4 regions of the Streptomyces sp. NPDC048288 genome follow, and region 3 is predicted to be linked to each of the others. Evidence: riboswitches for the same ligand, from Rfam matches in the RefSeq annotation. Region 3 holds a riboswitch; each other region holds the start of a gene.
The links. A riboswitch is a leader RNA that binds a small molecule or an ion and turns the genes downstream of it on or off. The one in region 3 is predicted to bind cobalamin.
Positions count from the first base shown of each region.

Region 1 (5,460 bases), on a different contig from region 3:
GACGGCTTGATGTCCCGGTGGACCATGTCCCGTTCGTGGACGGCCGCCAGCCCGGCCGCCGCCTCGCGCAGCAGCAGCCACAGCGACTCGGCGGGGAGCGGACCGCCGTAGACCTCGAGCGCCTCGCGCAGGGTCAGCCCGGGCACGTACGCGGTGGCGAACCACGGCGGCCGGGCGTCGCGGTCACCGGCCAGCAGCGGCGCGCTGGCCCCGGCGGGCAGCCGGGCGAGATTGTCGAGTTCGTGTCCGAAGCGCCGTACGAAGTCCTGGTCCTCGGCGACCACCGACGGCAGCACCTGTTTGACCGCCGCGTAGCGGCCCTCGTGCACGCCGAGATAGACCCGCCCCATGCCGCCGGCCCCGAGCCGGCCGACCAGCGGGATGGGCCCGATCCGCCGAGGATCGTCGTCCTCCAGCGGCTCGACGCCCACCCCGCTGCCCCCGTCGCCCCCGTTGTTGGTCACGAGAGGCAGAGTACTTCCGTGTCGAATTTTTTTCTAGAAACCCTTTCTAGAAAAATCATCTACTAGGCTGCCGCGCCATGACCCCCAGGCAGCAGCGCGGTACGGCGACCGCCGAGGCGCTTCTCGACGCGGCGCTGCGCGTGCTCGCGGCCGAGGGTGAGCGAGGGCTGACCGTGCACGCGGTCACCGAGGCCTGCGGGGTCAGTCCCGGCAGCCTCTACCACCACTTCGGCAGCATCGAAGGGCTGACCTCGGCGGTGACGCTGCGCTGGCTGGAGCGGCTGCTGGCGGAGATGACGGCGGCGCTGGCGGACGCGCGGACGGCACGGGACGGGATCGGGGCCGCCGTCGGGGCCTACCTCGCGTTCATCCGGGACCACCGGGACGCGGCCCTGCTGATCCACTCGCCGTCGGCCGACCTGAGCCCGTTCCTCCGGTGGGCCGAGGCGCAGATCCGCTGCGGCGAACTCGCGCCGCTCCCCGCGCCGTTGATCGATGCCCTGGTGCTCGGTCCGATGATCGGCGTGGCCCGGCGCTGGCTCTCCGGCCGCGACGACGTGGACCTGGAGGAGGCGGCACGGGTACTGCCGGACCGGATCTGGCGGGCCGTGGGCAGCACGGGATGAGAAATTCACGGGAGGACGGATGACAATATGGAGCGGTGAGACGCAAACAGCAGCGGGGTGAGGCCACCTACGAGCAGTTGCTGGACGCTGCCTTGCGCGTGTACGCGGAGTCGGGCGACCAGGGGCTGACCGTCGGTGCTGTGACCAAGGCGAGCGGGGTGAGCCTGGGCAGCCTCTACCACCACTTCGGCAGCATCGACGGCCTGTTGGACGCACTGCTGATGCGCTGGCTCGGCCGGTTGCTGGAGGCGACGCTCACCTCCCTGGAGGGCACCCGGTCCGCCCGGACCGGTATCCGTGCGATCGTCACCGCCTATCTGGGCTTCGTACGCGACCATCACGCCGCCGCCCTGCTGCTGCACTCCGCCGACGCCGACCGCCGGGGCATGCGCGACGGCAAGGGTCTGAGGGACGCCCAGGAGGCCCGGCTGTCCCCACTCGCGCAATGGGCGCGGGGGTATGTGGACGCCGGTGAACTCGCCCCGCTGCCGCCGGGACTGATCGAGGTGCTGGTCCTTGGCCCGGTGATCGGCGTGGCCCGCCGCTGGCTGTCCGGCGTCGACGACGTCGACCTCGACGAGGCGGCGGAGCTGCTGCCGGAGCGGATCTGGCGGTCGGTGGCCCCCTGAGCGGTACACCTGCCGGGCCGCCGTACGACCGCGCGCGGCCCGCCGACCACCGCCGCACCCCGACCCCGCACCGCACGGTGGGCGCAGGCAGCGGGCGAGCGATTCGCCGAGCAGGTCAGGGTCGTCGATCTCCAGGCCGAGGAGGGACTCTACGCGGCCGTGGCGCAGGTGCACTTCCGGGGCTCGGACCAGGTCAATGGGGTGGGCGGCCTCCCCAGTGGGTTCGGCGGACGGCACGGTCGGCGCGAGTTCGAGAGTGGCACGGGCCGCGTGGCCCACGCCGATCGTGGTCCCCGGCGATCGTGGCCCCCGTCTCGAATACCGCGCGGAAGGCATTCTGGATGGCCCGGAAGGGAGTGCCGTAACGGCAGCGGATTTGCTCGGACGCGTCCCGGAGCCTGAAGCCATCGGTGAGGAGGAGTTCGCCGCTGTCCGGGGAGTTGGCGCCTTCGTGGACTGCGCTGGTGCGGGTCGCCCCCGGTTCAGGCGGAGCCGAGCAGCAGGGGGAGCACCCAGCGCACCGAGCGGTCCAGGGCGCCGCCCCGCCCTGCCGGTTCCCGCTGGAACCGGTATTTCCCCAGGGCAGATCGGCTGAAGGGGGTCCGGGCCGTTGCGATCGCCACCGTAGTCGAAGCCTGCCCCGGTGCAGGGACGAGCCGCGCCACCTGATCGGATGATCTGGCCGTATGACTGACTTGATAGCCTCATCAGGCCAGTCGAGCCACACCCGAGGCCAGGGAATCCGGTGCGAATCCGGAACTGACGCGCAGCGGTGAGGGGGACGGGCGGGGCACGCCAGCCACTGGGAGACCGGGAAGGCGCCCCGGCCGGACGAACCCGAGTCCGAAGACCTGCTGGCACCTTCGCGCCCCGGCGCGGAGGGACGTCCGTAGGCCAGGCTCCGCGTACGAGCCCCGACCCCCGAGGCATGCCCGTGCTCCGCACCCCCGCTCTTCTTCTCGTGTCCGCCCTCCTGCTCACCGCCTGCGGTGGCACCGGGAGCGGCGGCGCCGACACGGCGACGGCCGCCGCCGGCCGTCCGGTCACCCTCACCAACTGCGGCCACACGGTCGCCCTGAAGTCACCGCCGAAGCGGGCCGTCTCCCTCAACCAGGGCACCACGGAGATCCTGCTCTCCCTCGGCCTCGCCGACCGCATGGCCGGCACGGCCACCTGGACCGACCCGGTGATGAAGGGCCTGGAGAAGGCCAACGCGTCCGTGCCGCGCCTCGCCGACGACAACCCCTCCTTCGAGAAGGTCCTGGACGCCGAACCCGACTTCGTCACCGCCTCGTTCGTCTCCACCCTCGGAAAGGGCGGGGTCGCCACCCGCGGGCAGTTCGAGAAGCTGGGCGTGCCCACGTACGTCTCGCCGTCCGACTGCTCCGAGGGCAAGGACAACGACAGCGGCGGCGACGGTTCGCGCTCCACACCCCTCACCCTCGATGCCGTGTACGGCGAAATACGCGACCTGGCCCGCGCGTTCGGCGTCGAGGAGCGGGGTGAGACGCTCGTCGCTTCGCTGAAGAAGCGGGTGCGCACGGCCACCGCCGGACTGCACGCCTCGGACGTGTCCCTCATGTACTGGTTCGCCAACTCCCAGTCCCCGTACCTCGCCGGCTGCTGCGGCGCGCCCGGCGCCATCACCCGCGCGGTCGGCGCGAAGAACGCGTTCGCCGACACCCACGACGAATGGCCCCAGATCAGCTGGGAGACCGTCGCCGACCGCGACCCCGACGTCATCGTCATCGGCGACCTGACCCGCAAGCAGCAGACCGCCGAGACCGCCGCGGCCAAGATCCGCTTCCTGGAGACCAACCCCGCCACCCGCAACCTGACCGCCGTGAAGAAGAAGCGGTACGTCCTGCTGAGCGGGCAGGCCATGAACCCGTCCATCCGCACGGTCGAGGGGATCGAGGAGGTCGCAGCCGGTCTGCGTGACTTCGGGTTCGCCAAGTGAGCGTCCGTGCCCTGTTGTTGACCGGCGGGGGACTGGCCGCCCTGCTGGTGTCGATCGCCGTGGCGGTGACGATCGGTCCCGCCGACATCTCCACCGGTGACGTCTGGGCGTCCGTCGCGGCCCATCTCGGCCTCGGCGAGGGCACGTTGGCGCCGCTGCGGGACAGCATCGTGTGGAACCTGCGGATGCCCCGCACGCTGCTCGCCGCCGTGTGCGGGGCCGGACTCGCCGTGTGCGGCGCGGTCCTGCAGTCGCTGCTGCGCAACCCGCTCGCCGACCCCTTCGTGCTCGGGGTCTCCTCCGGCGCGTCCACGGGGGCGGTCGCCGTGGTCGTGCTGGGCGTGGGCGGAGGAGCGGTGTCCCTGTCGGCCGGTGCCTTCCTCGGCGCGCTGCTCTCCTTCGGCCTGGTGCTGCTGCTCAGCCATTCCCTCGGCGGCAGCACCGACCGGGTCGTCCTGTCCGGGGTCGCGGCGATGCAGCTGTTCTCCGCGCTGACCTCCTTCACCGTGCTCACCTCGGCGGACGCGGAGACCACCCGGGGCGTGCTGTTCTGGCTGCTCGGCTCGCTCACCGGCGCCGACTGGGGACAGGTACTGCTCTGCACCGTCGCCCTGGCGGTGGTGCTCGTCGTCTGCCTCGGGTACGCCCGTACGCTCGACGCGTTCGCCTTCGGCGAGGAGGCCGCCGCCGGACTCGGGGTCCGGGTCGCCCGTACCCGCCTGGTCCTGCTCTGCGCGACCGCGCTGCTCACCGCCGCCCTGGTCAGCTGCGCCGGGGCGATCGGCTTCGTCGGCCTGGTCCTGCCGCACGCCACCCGCGCCCTCACCGGCTCCGGGCACGCCCGGCTCCTGCCGGTGACGGCACTGACCGGAGCCGTGTTCCTGGTGTGGGCGGACACCCTGGCCCGAACCGTCCTCGACCCCCAGGAGGTCCCGGTGGGCGTGGTGACGTCCCTGATCGGCGTGCCGGCGTTCGTGGCCGTGCTCCATCGCGGACGGAGCAGGGCATGACCGGCCTGGACGCGGACCGCGTCGGACGGCGCGTCGGCGACCGGGTCGTGGTCGACGACGTAACCCTGACCCTGCGCCCCGGCGAGACCGTCGGCCTGCTCGGCCCCAACGGCTCGGGGAAGTCCACCCTGCTGAGACTGCTGGCCGGGGTCCTCGCGCCCACCGCCGGCGTCGTGACCCTGGACGGGCGCCCGCTCGCCGAGGTCGGCCGCCGCGCCACCGCCCGCCGGGTCGCCACCGTCGAACAGCACACCCACACCCAGACCGAACTGACCGTCCGGGACGTCGTCGCCCTCGGCCGGATCCCGCACCGCCGCGCCTGGACACCCCCGACGGCGGCCGACGCGGCAGCCGTCACCGAGGCGCTGCGGCGCACCGGACTGACCGACCGGGCCGGCCAGTCCTGGCACACCCTCTCCGGCGGCGAACGCCAGCGCACCCAGATCGCCCGCGCCCTCGCCCAGGAACCCCGCGAACTCCTCCTCGACGAACCCACCAACCATCTCGACATCCAGCACCAGCTCGACCTGCTGGAACTCGTCGTGAGCCTGCCGGTCACCACGGTGATCGCCCTGCACGACCTCAACCTCGCCGCGATGTACTGCGACCGCCTGCTCGTCCTGCGCGACGGCCGCGCGGTCACGGAGGGCACCCCCGCCGAGGTCCTGACCCCCGCCCGCATCGAACAGGTCTACGGCGTCCGCACCGAGGTCACCCACGACCCCGGCCACCCCGTCATCCGCTTCCTCCGTCCCGCGCCTCGGGACGGAG
Region 1 covers NZ_JBICZD010000012.1:96,049-101,508, reverse strand. Annotated here, with positions in the region: gene ACGFZS_RS36690 (protein kinase) at 1-464, opposite strand, end outside; gene ACGFZS_RS36685 (TetR/AcrR family transcriptional regulator) at 542-1,090, shown strand; gene ACGFZS_RS36680 (TetR/AcrR family transcriptional regulator) at 1,126-1,719, shown strand; cobalamin riboswitch at 2,416-2,593, shown strand; gene ACGFZS_RS36675 (ABC transporter substrate-binding protein) at 2,648-3,679, shown strand; gene ACGFZS_RS36670 (FecCD family ABC transporter permease) at 3,676-4,689, shown strand; gene ACGFZS_RS36665 (ABC transporter ATP-binding protein) at 4,686-5,460, shown strand, end outside.
Region 1: another riboswitch for cobalamin. It lies ahead of ACGFZS_RS36675 (ABC transporter substrate-binding protein); the one in region 3 lies ahead of ACGFZS_RS18370 (CbtB-domain containing protein).

Region 2 (5,460 bases), on a different contig from region 3:
TCGGCGGCCCGGCGGCGCAGCGCGTCCGCGAGCCCCCGTTCGTGCAGCCACTCCAGGGCCCGGACCGTCCCCCGGGTCCCCGGAATCACGACGAGATCGGCGTCGGCCAGCTCCTCCGGCCGGTCCACGAACCGCACCACGACCCCGGGTTCGGCGGCCAGCGCGTCCACGTCCGTGAAGTTGGACATCAGCGGGACGGCACAGACGGCGACCCGGAGCACGTCCGCGCCGACGGGCGGGGCGACGGCCGACTCGCGGACGGTCCCGCGCAGCGAGACCCGCAGCCCGTCCTCCTCGTCGATGCCGAGGCCGTGCCGGAAGGGGAGGACGCCGTACGTCTGCCGCCCGGTCAGCCCGTGCAGCATGTCGAGGCCGGGCTCCAGCAGGCTCACGTCCCCCCGGAACTTGTTGACGAGGAACCCGGCGACGAGTTCCTGGTCCTCCCGCGAGAGCAGCGCGACGGTCCCGAAGAAGGAGGCGAACACGCCCCCGCGGTCGATGTCCCCCACGACCAGCACGGGAAGCCGCGCGTTGCGCGCGATCCCCATGTTCACGATGTCCGTCCGCCGCAGGTTGATCTCGGCGGGACTGCCGGCGCCCTCACAGATCACCGCGTCATACGTGCCCCGCAACTCCGCGAGACAGTCGAGCACGGTCCCGAGCAGCTTCTGCTGCCGCCCGCCGTGGTAGCCGCGCGCACTGAGCTCACCGACCGGCTTCCCGAGCAGCACGACCTGACTGCTCTGCTCGCCACCCGGCTTGAGCAGCACGGGATTCATCAGCGCGGTCGGCTCGACGCGGCAGGCCTGCGCCTGCATGGCCTGGGCCCGCCCGATCTCGGCGCCTTCGCGGGTGACGAAGGAGTTGAGGGACATGTTCTGCGCCTTGAACGGCGCGACCTTCACCCCCTGCCGCACCAGCCACCGGCAGATACCGGCGGTGACGACGCTCTTGCCGGCGTCGGAGGTGGTGCCGGCGACGAGGAGACCACCGTTCATGACGTCCGTCCCTTCGCGACGAGGCGTGCGGTGACGGTCGCGCCGAGCGCGAGCACCCCCACACGACGGGAGACCCGTACCGCCCGCCGGATGTCCGCGACCGCCACGGCCCGCCCCTTCTGATTCAGCACGGGCCGGTGCTCGACCCGGCCGCCGTACGACAACGTCCCCCCGAGCCGGACCCCGAGCGCCCCCGCGAACGAGGCCTCCACGGGCCCGGCGTTGGGACTCGGATGCTTCGCGGCGTCGGCCCGCCAGGCCCGCACGGCACCCCGGGCGTCGCCACCGGCGACCGTGGCCAGTACGGCCGTCAGCCGCGCCCCCGGCCACCCGGCGACGTCGTCCAGCCGGGCGGAGGCCCAGCCGTAGCGCCGGTACCGCGCCGACTTGTGCCCGACCATGGCGTCCAGCGTGTTCACCGCCCGGAACCCGAGCAGCCCCGGCACCCCGGCCACGGCCCCCCACACCAGCGCGCCCACGACGGCGTCGCTGGTGTTCTCGGCGACGGACTCCACGACGGCCCGGGCGATCCCGTCGGCGTCCAGGGCCTGCGGGTCCCGCCCGCACAGATGCGGCAGCCGGGCGCGGGCGGCCTCGACGTCCCCCGCCTCCAGGGCGTGCCCGACGGCCAGGGCCTCACGGGCGAGTGAAGTGCCGCCGACGACGGCCCAGGTGGCGGCGGCGGTGAGGGCTGTGGAGGCGGCGGTGGACGGTCGTACGACCCGCTGGGCCAGGGCGCCCAGCGCCACGGCGCCGCCGGCGCACACGGCGGTGTGCAGCGCGCCCCACCCGCGGTGGTCCCGCCACAGCACCCGTTCCACGGCCCCGGCCGCCCGCCCGAACGCGGCGACCGGATGCCCCCGGCGAGGATCGCCGAGCAGCAGGTCACCGAGAAGGCCGGCGGCGGCGCCGTACGCGAAGACGCGATCGGCACCCATCGGCTCAGCCGGCCGCGGGGTCGGGGAAGGGCCGGGTACGGAACCTCGATCGGCAGCCGCGCATGGCGATATGTCCTCACTCAGGGTGTCCACGCCCTGGTTCGACGAGACCGGCGGTGAGAGTTCCTGGCTCCCGGGGATTGCTACCCCGGTGACAGTGGCGGGACCGCGCCGGATTCACACCGGCTTCCTCTCTTGCCGCCGTACATGGCTCAGGAAGTCCACCATGCCCCCGGAAGAGCCGTCAACTTGCCGTTGACCTGCGAGGGGAGAGTGTGCGAAGGCCCACACCGGTTGCCCGGCGGGACTCCTGGGGCATGACGAAGGGCATGACGAAGGGCATGACGAAGGCTCCTCCCCGGACGTGCGGGGGAGGAGCCTTCCGGGCCTCGGTCAGGCCTTGGCCACGATCAGGTGGATGCCGTACGCGACGGCGGCCGCGCAGCCCGCGAAGCAGAGGTAGGCGGCGGTCACGGCGAGGGCCGCCGAGTTGCCCTGGGCGGTGGCGCGTTCGCGGGCGGAGAGGCCCTTGATGCCGAGGGTGAAGAGGGCCACCAGGCCCACCGCGACCACGAGGCTGACGCCGAAGACGGAGCCGATGGCTGCCCAGTCGATGTTCATGTCGGTTCTTCCTCGGGGGTCAGACGGTGGCGGCCGGGTCGGTCGCGGGAGCGGCGGGGGAGGGGGAGGGGATGGTGGCCGTCAGGCCGTCCGTGACGGTGCCCGCGGGCGGCGGGGTCACGGCGGCGATCGCCGTGGTCACCACACCGGCCGGCTCGCCGGCCTCGGTGTCGATGACGTTGGTGCTGTCGACGACCTCGCGGCGGGACAGCTTCCAGATCGTGGCGCTGGCGGCCACCAGGAAGACGGCGACGACCGCGGTGCCCCAGTCGCCGAGGTCCGTCACGGACTCGGCGAGCGCGCCGACCAGTGCGGCGGCCGGGAGCGTGAGCAGCCAGGCGATCACCATGCGGGTCGCGGTGGACCAGCGGACCGTGCCGCCCTTGCGGCCGAGGCCCGCGCCCATCACCGAGCCGGAGACGACGTGCGTGGTGGAGAGGGAGAAACCGAGGTGGGAGGAGGCCAGGATGGCGGTGGCCGCGCTGGTCTGGGCGGCGAAGCCCTGCTGCGGCTGAAGGTCGGTCAGGCCCTTGCCCATGGTGCGGATGATCCGCCAGCCGCCGATGTAGGTGCCGAGCGCGATGGCGAGACCGGCGGAGAGGATGACCCAGGTGGGAGGGTTCGAGCCGGGGGCGATCGAACCGCCCGCGATCAGCGCGAGGGTGATGATGCCCATCGTCTTCTGCGCGTCGTTGGTGCCGTGCGCGAGCGAGACAAGGCCGGCCGAGGCGATCTGGCCGGCGCGGTAGCCCTTGCGGGTGGCCTCGTCCTCGGCGTTCTTCGAGAGCGCGTAGGACAGGCGGGTGGCGAGCGTCGCTGCGAGGCCCGCGACGAGCGGGGCGGCGACCGCCGGCAGCAGGACCTTGGTGACGAGCACGTCGCCGTGGACCGCGCCGAAGCCGGCCGAGGCGACGGTGGCGCCGATCAGACCGCCCATGAGGGCGTGCGAGGAACTGGAGGGCAGGCCCACCAGCCAGGTCACGAGGTTCCAGAGGATCGCGCCGACCAGGGCGGCGAAGATGACCTCGGGGCGGATGCCGTTCTCGTCGACGAGGCCCTTGGAGATCGTGTTGGCGACCTCCACGGAGAGGAAGGCGCCCACCAGGTTGAGCGCGGCCGACATGGTCACCGCGATCTTGGGCTTGAGCGCGCCGGTCGAGATGGTCGTGGCCATCGCGTTGGCGGTGTCGTGGAAACCGTTCGTGAAATCAAACGCGAGTGCGGTGACGACCACAATCGCGAGGATCAGCGAGAAGCTTTCCATTTACCCAGACAATCTTTAGAGGTCATCAGCCGTTGGACCGTAGGCAACCTGAATGAACGGAAGGTGAACTGGGGTGGGCTTGAGGGTGTCGCAGATCGGGTCCATGAAGAAGGGCGCCCGGGTCGCCGTTCCGTTTCCGGTCCGGCGGCCCAGGCGCCCCTAGGTCGGCCTCGGGATCAGAGGCCCAGGGTGAACGACTTCAGCCGGCCCATCGACCCGTTGAAGAGATTCTGGTCACCCGGCAGGGTGCCGCTGTTGTCGTACTGCCAGAAGGTCCAGTGCGACCATCCGGCCGGCAGCGTTCCCGCGTCCGCCGAGCCGTGGCGGGCGATCCACAGCGCGTGGTCGGCGGCGAAGGCGCTGCTGCCGCCGGTGCACAGGTTCCACCAGTGGGTGGTCGTGTAGATCACCGGCCGCCGGCCGGTCTCCCGCTTCAGCTCGTCACTGAAGGACCTGATCCACCGGACCATCCGGGAGTTGCTCAGCCCGTAGCACCGGTGCTTCTTGTCGTACGGGTTGTACTCGACGTCGAGCGCGGGCGGCAGCGTCCAGCCGTCCGCGGTCCAGGTGCCGCCGTGGCTCACGAAGTACGACGCCTGCTGGGCGCCCGACGACTTGTCCGGCAGGGCGAAGTGGTACGCGCCCCGCAGGATCCCCGCCTTGCGCGAGCCGTTGTACTGCTGGCTGAAGTAGGGGTTGCGGTAGGTGGTGGACTCGGTCGCCTTGATGTAGACGAACCGGGCGCCTTTCGCCTTGGCGCCCGGCCAGTCGACGTTCTTCTGGTGCGAGGAGACGTCGTGCCCCTTCGGCGGGCCCGCGGCGGACGCCGGCGTCCCGGCGAGCGCGGTCGCGGCCCCCACGAGAGCGAGCGCCGCCGCGGACGCCGCGAGGCCGCGGACGCGGTGGCGACGGCGGTGGCGGTACGGCGGAGAGCTGTCACGGGCCATGTTTCCCCCCGGAATGGCAACGCGCACGGAAAATCGTCCAGAGATTATTGGAAGATCGGCCTATGATCGGCGATCTTCAGCCAAGCCTTGACATGGGACTCTTTGTGGTGATTTGCGCCGTACTTGATTCGGGACACCCGGCCTAAGGTGCCCTGCCGCGCGGGCCGTTCGGGGCGTCGGCTGACAGGATCGGGCCATGGCTGAGCGGTGGCGGGACGAGCGTGACGGACGGGCTGAACGGGGTGGCGCACAGGGTGTGTCGGAGCCGCGAAGGCGCGATGTACGCGCGGCGGAGGCGAGCGCCTGGCGGGAACTCGTCGCCACGGCCCGCCGCACCGTGACCGACGGACTGGTCGTCGGCACCTCCGGCAACGTCTCGGTCCGCGTCGGCGACACCGTGCTGGTCACACCGTCGGGCGTGCCCTACGACCGGCTCACCGACGACGACACGACAGGCGTGGACCTCTCCGGCCGACAGGTGCTCGGCGCCCTGGTCCCGACCAGCGAACTGCCGATGCATCTCGCGGTCTACCGCGCCACCGACGCCCGGGCCGTCGTCCACACCCACGCCGTCCACGCGACGGCCGTCTCGACGCTCGTCCCCGAGCTGCCGGCGATCCACTACATGTCCGGGGCCCTCGGCGGCGCCGTCCGGGTCGCCCCCTACGCGACCTACGGCACCGACGAGTTGG
Region 2 covers NZ_JBICZD010000001.1:1,327,896-1,333,355, forward strand. Annotated here, with positions in the region: gene ACGFZS_RS05960 (cobyric acid synthase) at 1-998, opposite strand, end outside; gene ACGFZS_RS05965 (cobalamin biosynthesis protein) at 995-1,936, opposite strand; cobalamin riboswitch at 2,036-2,178, opposite strand; gene ACGFZS_RS05970 (hypothetical protein) at 2,330-2,557, opposite strand; gene ACGFZS_RS05975 (anion permease) at 2,577-3,821, opposite strand; gene ACGFZS_RS05980 (lysozyme) at 3,998-4,768, opposite strand; gene ACGFZS_RS05985 (class II aldolase/adducin family protein) at 4,965-5,460, shown strand, end outside.
Region 2: another riboswitch for cobalamin. It lies ahead of ACGFZS_RS05965 (cobalamin biosynthesis protein); the one in region 3 lies ahead of ACGFZS_RS18370 (CbtB-domain containing protein).

Region 3 (5,460 bases):
TGGTGGAAGAGGGCCTCGCGGCCGCCTTCCTGCCCGGCCTGGTCGTCAACGGGCCGCCGGAGACGGCCGGGCTGCGGGAACTCGCCGCCCGACGCCGTGTCCTCACCGTCGTACGCCGTGGCCGGGGCGGGCATCCGGCCGTGGTGGCCTGCCGCGACGCCCTGCGCCGAGCCGCCGCGCCGTGGACGGACCGGTCGGGGGAAGATCGTCCCTGACCACCGCGTCCACCGCTGCTGGAAGGAACCGACGAGATCATGCGCGTCATGGAGGCGTCCGGATGAGCGACGTCCTGCTGCACACGGCCGGCCGGGCCGCACATCTGACGCTCAATCGGCCCCGGGCCATCAACGCCCTGTCGCACGCGATGGTGCTGCGGATCGCCGAGGCCCTGACGGCATGGGAGCACGACCCCACCGTGGGGACCGTCGTCATCAGCGGCGCGGGGGAGCGCGGCCTGTGCGCGGGCGGCGACATCCGCGCCGTCCACGACGACGCCCGCGACGGGGACGGCACCGCCTCGGCCGCCTTCTGGCGCGACGAGTACCACCTCAACGCCCGGATCGCCCGCTACCCGAAGCCGTACGTCGCCCTCATGGACGGCATCGTGATGGGCGGCGGTGTCGGCGTCTCGGCCCACGGCAGCGTCCGGATCGCCACCGAACGCTCGCGGATCGCCATGCCGGAGACCGGCATCGGCTTCGTCCCCGACGTCGGCGGCACCCATCTGCTCGCCCGCGCCCCCGGCGAACTGGGCACCCATCTCGCCCTGACCGGCGCGACGATCGGCGCCGCCGACGCCCTGCTGTGCGGGCTCGCCGACCACCACCTGCCGTCCGGCGCGCTCCCGGCGTTCGTCGCCGACCTCGCCGACCTGCCCGTCCCCGAGGCCCTCGCCCGGCACGTACAACAGGCGCCCGAAGGGGAACTGGACGGGCAGCGGGCCTGGATCGACGCCTGTTACGGCGGCGCGGACACCGTCGAGGAGATCCTCCACCGGCTGCTCGCCCACGGCGACCCGGCGGCCAAGGAGACGGCGCAGACCCTGCTCACCAGGTCGCCGACCGCCCTGAAGGTCACCCTCGAAGCCGTCCGCCGGGCCCGGCGGCTCGGCTCGCTGGAGCGGGTCCTGGACCAGGAGTACCGGGTCTCGTGCGCGACCCTCGCCACTCACGACCTGGTGGAGGGCATCCGCGCCCAGGTCGTCGACAAGGACCGCGACCCGCACTGGTCCCCGGCCACCCTCGCCGAGGTCTCCGACGCCGACGTCGACCGGTTCTTCGCCCCGCTCGGCGCGCGCGAACTGGGCCTCGCGCCGACCGGCTGAACCCCGCCCGTGACCGCCCACCAGGCGGGAGACGAAGATCACGCCTGGTGACGCGGTCTTGGCCGTGCCCCTGACACGCGGTACGGTCTGTCCGATATCGACGACGGCGAGACGGAAGCCGGTGGGAATCCGGCACGGTCGCGCCACTGTATGCAAGAGCCCCCGGGCGCTTGCGAGTCAGACCCGTGGCTGTCGTCCAACGCACCACCGAGTTGGGACGCGAACTCCCAGAGGAGGTCCTGCCATGGCGCAGACCGTCGCTCCGCCGACAGCCAACACCCCTGCCGTTCCCGCCAAGCTGCCGCTGTCCGCGATAGCTCCCTGGGCGGTCTTCTTCGGCATCCTGATGATGATCCTGCTCTACTTCGTCGGCGCCGAACAGGGCGCCACCTCCGTGTTCAGCGGCACGGACGTCCACGAGTGGGTGCACGACGCCCGCCACCTGCTCGGCTTCCCCTGCCACTGACGCGAGGGACGCCGTACCGCCCATGAACTCCGCAACGGTTCGCAACCTCCTGGTGCGGGGCATGCTCGCCGGCCTGGCCGCCGGCCTGCTCGCCCTCGTCGTCGCCTATGTACTCGGTGAGCCGAACGTCGACAAGGCGATCAGCTTCGAGGACGCCCACGCGCACGAGCACGAGATGGAGGTCGTCTCCCGCTCCCTGCAGTCCACCGCCGGCCTTGCCACCGGTGTCCTGGTCTACGGGGTCGCCTTCGGCGGCATCGCCGCCCTCGCCTTCTGCTTCGCCCTCGGCCGCGTCGGCCGCTTCTCGCCACGGGCGACCGCGCTGCTGCTGTCCGGCAGCGCGCTGCTCGCCGTGTACGTGGTGCCGTTCCTCAAGTACCCGGCCAACCCGCCGTCGGTGGGCGACCCGGACACCATCGGCAAGCGGACCACCCTGTACTTCCTGATGATGCTGCTCAGCGTGCTGCTGGCGGTCGCCGCGACCATCCTCGGCAAGCGGCTCCAGCCGCGGCTGGGGACCTGGTGGGCGTCCGTGCTCGCGGTGGTCGGGTTCGCCGTCGTCATCGGGCTCGCCTACCAGTTCCTGCCGGCCATCAACGAGGTCCCCGCGGACTTCCCGGCCACCCTGCTGTGGCGGTTCCGGCTCTCCGCGCTCGCCATCCAGCTGACGCTGTGGGTCGGATTCGGGCTGCTTTTCGGCGAGTTGGCCGAGCGCGTGCTCAACCCGAAGCCGGCGAAGGCCCCGTCCGCCCGCCGGACGGTCTCCGCGGCACACTGACCGACCCGACGACACGCGAGGGCCCCCGGCACCACCGGGGGCCCTCGCGCACGCCCGGCCCCACCTGCCTCGAGTGGCGTGACCACGAGACGCCCAGGACCCGCGCCCCGGGAACCCCGCGTCCGCTGTGAACCGGCCGTGAACCCGCCGTGTCTTCGCCGCCGGAGCCGGTGCCGCACTCGCGTCCGCCACCGTCGGCAGGGAAAGATGGGCGTCGAGCGATTGATCAACGACTGCGGAGGAAGTGGACTCATGCCGCATGAGCGAGCGGGCCGGCCGGCGGCTCCGGAGGACCTCGTCGACGTGGCCCGGCTGGTCACGGCCTACTACGCGCTGCACCCCGACCCGGCCGACCCCGCCCAGCGGGTCGCGTTCGGCACCTCGGGACACCGCGGATCGTCCCTGACGACCGCGTTCAACGAGGACCACATCGCGGCCACCAGCCAGGCCATCTGCGAGTACCGGAGCGGCCAGGGCACCGACGGCCCCCTCTTCCTGGGCGCCGACACCCACGCCCTGTCCGAGCCCGCCAAGGTCACCGCCCTGGAGGTGTTCGCCGCCAACGGCGTCACCGTCCTCGTCGACAGCGCCGACGGCTACACCCCCACCCCCGCCGTCTCGCACGCCATCCTCACCCACAACCGGGGCCGTACCACCGGACTCGCGGACGGAGTCGTGGTCACCCCCTCGCACAACCCGCCCGCCGACGGCGGCTTCAAGTACAACCCGCCCAGCGGCGGCCCCGCCGCCTCCGACGCCACCTCCTGGATCCAGGACCGCGCCAACCAGATCATCGCGGGCGGCCTGAAGGACGTGCGGCGCATCCCGTACGAGCGGGCACTCGCCGCACCCACCACCGGCCGCTACGACTTCATGGGCGTCTACGTCGACGACCTGCCCAGCGTCCTCGACCTCGACGCGGTCCGGGCCTCCGGGCTGCGGATCGGCGCCGACCCGCTCGGCGGCGCCTCGGTCGCCTACTGGGGCCGGATCGCCGAACGGCACTCGCTCGACCTCACCGTGGTCAACCCGTACACCGACCCCACCTGGCGGTTCATGACGCTGGACTGGGACGGCAAGATCCGCATGGACTGCTCCTCGCCCTACGCGATGGCCTCGCTCATCGAGAAGCGCGCCGAGTTCCGGGTCGCCACCGGCAACGACGCCGACGCCGACCGGCACGGCATCGTCACCCGCGACGCCGGCCTGATGAACCCCAACCACTACCTCGCCGTCGCCATCTCCTACCTCTACCGCCACCGCGAGCAGTGGGCGGCGGGCGCCGGCATCGGCAAGACCCTAGTCTCCTCCTCGATGATCGACCGGGTCGCCGCCGACCTCGACCGCCGACTCGTTGAGGTGCCCGTCGGGTTCAAGTGGTTCGTGGACGGACTGGTCAGCGGTGCCATCGGGTTCGGCGGCGAGGAGTCGGCCGGCGCCTCCTTCCTGCGCCGGGACGGCTCGGTGTGGACGACCGACAAGGACGGCATCCTGCTCGCGCTGCTCGCCTCCGAGATCACGGCCGTCACGGACAGGACTCCCTCCGAGCACTACGCCGACCTCACCGCCCGCTTCGGCGAGCCCGCCTACGCCCGCATCGACGCCCCCGCGACCCGAGAGGAGAAGGCCCTGCTCGCCAAGCTCTCCCCGGCGCAGGTCACCGCCGAGACCCTGGCGGGCGAACCGGTCACCGCCGTCCTCACGGAGGCGCCGGGCAACGGCGCGGCCATCGGCGGCATCAAGGTCACCACCGACAACGCCTGGTTCGCCGCCCGCCCGTCCGGCACCGAGGACGTCTACAAGATCTACGCCGAGTCCTTCCAGGGCCCCGACCACCTGACCCGGGTACAGGAAGAGGCCAAGGCGGTGGTGATGACCGCCCTCGGCGCCTGACGCCCCATGCCGGAGGCGGGCACCGGACCCGTCCGGACCACCGCCTCCGGCACGTCAGGTCGCGAAGGTGCGGCGGCGTGTCCGGGTGCCGGCCAGGTCCGCGGCGGCCCGGCGGGCGCTCCCGGCGAGATGGGCCGAACCCCAGGCGTGTGCGGTGCGTTCGGCGAGGGCGTAGCCCGCTGCCGCGGCGCGGTCGTCGCCGAGGAGGCGGTGCAGGTCGGCGAGGGCGTGGGCGAGGGGGCGGCCGGCGTAGGCCGCGCCGGCGGCGCCCGCCAGCTGGTCGCGCAGGGGGAGCAGGTGGGGGAGGAGGGCCGCCGCGGTGTCGTGGTCGCGGTGGAGCACGGCGAGCTGGGCGCGGAAGTCGAGTTCCAGGCCGTAGAGGTGGTCGCGGAGCGGTTCCGCGGGGACGGGTACGGCCAGCGCCTCGTCGAGCCTGCCCAGGCGGGCCAGGACGAGGGCCTGGGCCACCGCGACCGGACCGCCGGCCGACTCGTACACGGCACGGACCATCGGCTCGATCTCGGCCGCGCGGTCCTGGGCGAGCCGCATGCTGATCAGCCCCAGCGTCCGCAGCCCGGTGGCGTGGTGGGCGCCCACCCGCTGGAGCAGCGTGTCGGCCTCGGCGTAACCGGCCTCCGCCGCCTCGAAGCGGCCGGTCACCGCCGCCAGCATGGCCGAGCTCGCGGCGCTGAGTCCCTGCGCCCACACCAGGCGGTAGCGACGGGCCAGGGCCAGGCCCTCCTCGGTGTGCCGGCGCATGGCGGCGGGGTCGTTGCGGGCGGCGGCGGTCATCGCGTCGAGGTGCTCGCAGACCCAGCGGTAGGCGGGCAGGTCGTGGGCGTGGGCGAGGCCCCGCAGCTCGGCGGTGAGCGGCGGCCGGTCGGCCGCCCGGGTCTCGTGCGGCAGCAGCCGGGCCGAGGTCATCAACGCGGCGGCCATCAACCGGGGTTCACCGTCCGCACGGGCGAGCGCCAGCTGGGCGCCGGCCGCCTCCAGGGC
Region 3 covers NZ_JBICZD010000004.1:681,673-687,132, forward strand. Annotated here, with positions in the region: gene ACGFZS_RS18360 (LysR family transcriptional regulator) at 1-215, shown strand, start outside; gene ACGFZS_RS18365 (enoyl-CoA hydratase/isomerase family protein) at 278-1,324, shown strand; cobalamin riboswitch at 1,392-1,532, shown strand; gene ACGFZS_RS18370 (CbtB-domain containing protein) at 1,569-1,790, shown strand; gene ACGFZS_RS18375 (CbtA family protein) at 1,813-2,568, shown strand; gene pgm (phosphoglucomutase (alpha-D-glucose-1,6-bisphosphate-dependent)) at 2,821-4,461, shown strand; gene ACGFZS_RS18385 (BTAD domain-containing putative transcriptional regulator) at 4,516-5,460, opposite strand, start outside.

Region 4 (5,460 bases), on a different contig from region 3:
CAGACCTGCGGGCCGAGGTTTCGGTAGATCTCCGTCGTCGCCTGGGAGAAGTCCATGGTCATGAAGTGGAGGCCGGGGGCTTCCTCGCCGATCAGGCGGCGGTGCTGAGGCTGGGGATGCGGCGCAGCGAGCGGATCGTGGTGACCGGCATGATCTCCGGGATGACCGGCGTCGGACATCCCGCGGCCGCCACGCGGTCGCGGAAACGCAGGTAGGTAGGTGTCCACGTCGAAGAACATCTGGGTGATCGCGTAGTCGGCTCCGGCCCGGCACTCGTCCACGAAGTGCCTGATCTCGCCGTCCCAGTCGGGTGAGCGCGGATGCAGTTCCGGGAAGGCCGCGACACCGACGCAGAAGTCGCCCGACTCCTTGATCAGGCCTGGCGGTCGAGGTCCTCGCCGTGCTCCAGCAGGGCGAGTCGGGTGGTCATGCGGAAGGCGCGCCGGCCGGGGCGCAGCCGTGGGGAGAGGTGAAGGGTGCGCACTTTCTCGTCGTAGCGGTGCAGCCGTTCGCCGAGGTCTGTGCCCGGGCCGGGCTGGACACCGTCGTCTGCGAGGCGGACGCGATCGCGGCCCGCACCGCCCGCGACCGGGTGGCCGACTCCCTGGACCGTGCCGTGCGGCGTGGCGAGCTGGCCCCGGAAGCCGCCGACGACGCCCTCGCCCGCCTCGTCCTCGCCGGCAGCCCGGACGATCTTGCCGACCGGCAGCTCGTCGTCGAGGCCGTCATCGAGAACCCGGACGCCAAGACGGAGATCTTCGCCGCCCTCGACAAGATCGTCGAGGACCCGGCGGCCGTCCTGGCCACCACCACCTCCTCGATCCCCGTCATGCGGCTGGGGATGGCGACCAGCCGTGCGGACCGGGTCGTCGGCCTGCACTTCTTCAACCCGGTCCCCGTCCTGCCGCTGGTCGAGGTGGTGACCTCCCTGCACACGTCACCGCAGACGGTGGCGACCGCGACGGAATTCGCCACCGCGGTCCTCGGCAAGACGGGCATCCGCTCCCAGGACCGGGCGGGGTTCGTCGTCAACGCCCTGCTCATCCCCTACCTCCTCGCAGCCGTCCGAATGGCTGAATCCGGCTTCGCCACCGCCACCGCCACCGACATCGACACCGGCATGGAACTGGGCCGCGCCCACCCCGTGGGCCCGCTCAAGCTCGCCGACCTGATCGGCCTGGACACCGTCGCCTCCATCGCGGAGTCCCTCCACGACGCGTTCCGGGAACCCCTCTACGCCCCGCCGCCGCTGCTCCAGCGGATGGTGCAGGCGGGACTGCTCGGCCGTAAGTCCGGCCGGGGGCTCCACACCTACGACCAGGGCTGAGGGCCTGGTACGACGCGGGCTGAGGGGCCCGCGCCGCCGCAGGGGTGAGGGTCCCGCGCGGCGCGACGGGAAAAGGGCGGGAAGCGCGTGTGCGACGCTTCCCGCCCCTCCGCGTGCCGCTCCTGGCGTGTCCTGAAGTGTTCCCCGTCACCTTCCGGGTGCTGGACGGCTCCCTTCCGCGCGGGGCGAGAACCCGTAGGCTGGCCCGAGCAGCTGGTTCGCCCCGTCCGCCAGGCGGGGTGTCGCAAGAGGGAACCCGGTGAGAATCCGGGACTGCCCCGCAGCGGTGAGCGGGAACGACCGCCGTCATACGCACTGGGTCCGACGTACCGGGCCTGGGAAGCGACGGCCAGTAGGTGTCCGCCGGGAGACCGGAGGACGTGCCCGCAAGTCCGAAGACCTGCCAACTGCCCGTGCGCGGACCGTTCCGTGCGCGGACACCCCGGTGACCTCGAGGGCGGGTCGGCGTACATACCTGACGGGACGACCGTGCCTTTCCCGCGCGAGGTCGTCGCCGTCCGGTTCGTCACCCCTTCGCGCTCTCGTCCCGTCTCCGGGATCTCAGGGAATCGTCTCGCGAAGGAGATCTCCGTGACCACCGAGTCCGCGGCCGCGGCAGCACGGGCCACCGTGTACGGCTACCCCCGCCAGGGCCAGAACCGGGAACTGAAGAAGGCGATCGAGGGCTACTGGAAGGGCCGCGTCACCGCCGACGCCCTCCGTGCCACCGCCGCCGAACTGCGCACCGCCAACTGGAAGCAACTCGCCGAGGCCGGCATCCACGAGGTGCCCACCGGCGACTTCTCGTACTACGACCACGTCCTCGACACCACCGTCATGGCCGGCGCGATCCCGGCCCGCCACCGGGCCGCCGTCGACGCCGACGCGCTCGACGGCTACTTCGCCATGGCCCGCGGCACGCGGGACGTCGCGCCGCTGGAAATGACCAAGTGGTTCGACACCAACTACCACTACCTGGTGCCCGAGTTGGGCCCCGACACCGTCTTCACCGCGAACCCCGCCAAGCAGGTCGCGGAGCTGCAGGAGGCCCTGGCCCTCGGCCTGACCGCCCGCCCGGTGCTCGTCGGGCCGGTCACCTACCTTCTCCTCGCCAAGCCGGCCCCTGGCGCTCCGGCGGACTTCGAACCGCTCACCCTCCTGGACCGGCTGCTGCCGGTGTACGCCGAGGTCCTCGCCGACCTCCGCGCGGCCGGCGCCGACTGGCTGCAGCTCGACGAGCCCGCCCTGGTCCAGGACCGCACCCCGGCCGAGCTGGACGCCGCGGCCCGTGCGTACCGCGACCTCGGCGCCCTCACGGACCGGCCGAAGCTCCTGGTCGCCTCCTACTTCGACCGGCTCGGCGACGCTCTGCCGGTACTGGCCAAGGCCCCGGTCGAGGGGCTGGCGCTGGACTTCACCGAGGCGGCGGCCGCCAACCTGGACGCCCTGGCCGCAGTCGGCGGGCTGCCCGGCAAGCGGCTGGTCGCCGGGGTCGTCAACGGCCGCAACATCTGGATCAACGACCTCCAGAAGTCGCTGTCCACCCTCGGCACCCTCCTCGGCCTGGCCGACCGGGTCGACGTCGCCGCCTCCTGCTCGCTCCTGCACGTGCCGCTCGACGCGACCGCCGAGAAGGACATCGAACCGCAGATCCTGCGCTGGCTGGCCTTCGCCCAGCAGAAGACGGCCGAGATCGTCGCCCTCGCCAAGGGGCTTGCCCAGGGCACCGACGCCATCACCGGCGAGCTCTCGGCCAACCGCGCCGACCTCGCCTCCCGCGCGGGTTCGCCGATCACCCACGACCCCGCCGTGCGCGCCCGCGCCGCCGCGGTCACGGACACGGACGGCCGCCGCTCCCAGCCGTATGCCGAGCGCGCCGCCGCCCAGCGCGCCCACCTCGGGCTGCCGCTGCTGCCCACGACGACCATCGGGTCGTTCCCCCAGACCGGCGAACTGCGGGTCGCCCGTGCGGACCTGCGCACCGGGCGCATCGACACCGCCGGGTACGAGGAGCGCATCAAGGCCGAGATCCAGGAGGTCATCGCCTTCCAGGAGAAGTCCGGCATCGACGTCCTGGTCCACGGCGAGGCCGAGCGCAACGACATGGTCCAGTACTTCGCCGAGCAGCTGACGGGGTACCTCGCCACGCAGCAGGGGTGGGTCCAGTCGTACGGCACCCGGTACGTCCGTCCGCCGGTCCTCGTCGGGGACATCTCCCGGCCCGAGCCGATGACGGTGCGCTGGACGTCGTACGCCCAGTCCCTCACCGACCGCCCGGTCAAGGGCATGCTGACCGGCCCGGTGACCATGATGGCCTGGTCGTTCGTCCGTGACGACCAGCCCCTCGGCGACACCGCCCGCCAGGTCGCCCTCGCCCTGCGCGACGAGGTCGACGACCTGGAGGCAGCAGGGACCTCGGTCATCCAGGTCGACGAACCCGCGCTGCGCGAGACCCTGCCGCTGCGGGCCGCCGACCGGGACGCCTACCTCGCGTGGGCGACCGAGGCATTCCGGCTCACCACCGCCGGAGTCCGTCCGGACACCCAGATCCATACCCACATGTGCTATGCCGAGTTCGGCGACATCGTCCAGGCCATCGACGACCTCGACGCCGACGTGATCAGCCTGGAGGCGGCCCGCTCGCACATGCAGGTCGCCCGCGAACTCGCCGCGCACGGCTACCCGCGCGAGGCCGGACCGGGTGTCTACGACATCCACTCCCCCCGCGTCCCGAGCACCGAGGAGGCGGCCGGGCTGCTGCGCACCGGCCTCAAGGCGATCCCGGCCGAGCGGCTGTGGGTCAATCCCGACTGCGGCCTGAAGACCCGCGGCTGGCCCGAGACCCGGGCCTCCCTGGAGAACCTGGTCGCCGCCGCCCGCACGGTCCGGAGTGAGCTGCCCGCCTCCTGACCGGACGCCCGTACCAGGGCCGGGACGCCACAAGCGTCCCGGCCCCGTGCAGCAGCACGGCCATCGCCAAGGCACAGGAGGGGGCTCATCGGCGCGGAGCAAACCGCGGCAGATCGTCGTGGACGGCAAGCCCATGATCGCGGTGTCCGCGAAGGAGTTCGAGAGTCTCCTCGCCATGCGCGGACAGCCCGGCAGCCAGACCGCGAAGATTCGGGTGCGGGCCCGTGGCCAAGTACGGCTCCACCCCTCGGCGGCCGTACGTCCGTTTCCCGATTCGTCTTCCGCGAGGCTCAAGACCTGCTGCCCTGACCGCACTTCGTGACCATGGAACGTTATCGAGGGGAGGGGCGAGACAGTGTTGAGCGCCTACAGCGTTCGGCCGCCCTTCGCACCGAGCCGGGCCCCCACGCCGTACGAGAACCCTACCTTCGAGCTGCGGCTGATGGCGGACGGGCCCCGGCCACGGATCTTCCACCAGGGCCAGGAGGCAGGGGTACTCGGCACGCAGCCGCCCGGCACCGCACCGTCCCGAGGTGGTCCTCGCGGCTCGCCGCCTGACCGCCCGAGGGCGAGTGTCGTGGCTCACCGGCCGGCGCACGTCGGCGATCAGTTCGTCCTGACGACGGCGGGGGGCCGCCAGGTTCCGTCGAGGGCCGCCGGGTCGGGCCAGTAGGCGCGCAGATAGAGCGCGAAGCGGCCGGCCGGGGCGGGCAGCCAGTTGGAGCGGTGGTCCTGGTCGGCGGGCGGTCGGGTGCACGCGTACAGGGTCAGGGAGCCGTCGTCGGCCAGGCGCAGGTCCTTGTTCTTGGTGCCCAGGGAGTAGCGGTTCAGCGGGTTGGGGTGGAAGAAGTGGTGCTCGTTGTAGAGGGTCACCGACCAGAAGCCCTTGACCGGGGGGAGGGCGTCGGCGGGGAAGGTGAGCGTGTAGCCGTGTTCGCCGGTGAGGGGTTCGCCGTCGCGGTCCAGGTCCTGGTAGAAGTACGCGGTCTCGGCGGGCGTGTTGACGAAGATGTTCGCCTTGCCCATCGCCGTACGGCTGAGGTAGTCGCCACCGAACGCGGCCCCGTTGCGCTGGGTGCTCCAGTGGTGGTCGAGCGGGATGCCGATGTTGCGGAACTCGAACAGGTCCTTCACCAGCGTGGCATCGGCGTCGAGGGCCGCCTCGCGCAGCACCACGGCGGCCTTCGGATCGCGGGCGGCCTCGGCCGCGAGCGACCGGAACA
Region 4 covers NZ_JBICZD010000006.1:405,899-411,358, forward strand. Annotated here, with positions in the region: partial or broken gene ACGFZS_RS23810 (methylenetetrahydrofolate reductase) at 1-428, opposite strand, end outside; partial or broken gene ACGFZS_RS23815 (Cro/Cl family transcriptional regulator) at 377-520, opposite strand; gene ACGFZS_RS23820 (3-hydroxybutyryl-CoA dehydrogenase) at 500-1,327, shown strand; cobalamin riboswitch at 1,540-1,736, shown strand; gene metE (5-methyltetrahydropteroyltriglutamate--homocysteine S-methyltransferase) at 1,919-4,237, shown strand; gene ACGFZS_RS23830 (DUF1254 domain-containing protein) at 4,844-5,460, opposite strand, start outside.
Region 4: another riboswitch for cobalamin. It lies ahead of metE (5-methyltetrahydropteroyltriglutamate--homocysteine S-methyltransferase); the one in region 3 lies ahead of ACGFZS_RS18370 (CbtB-domain containing protein).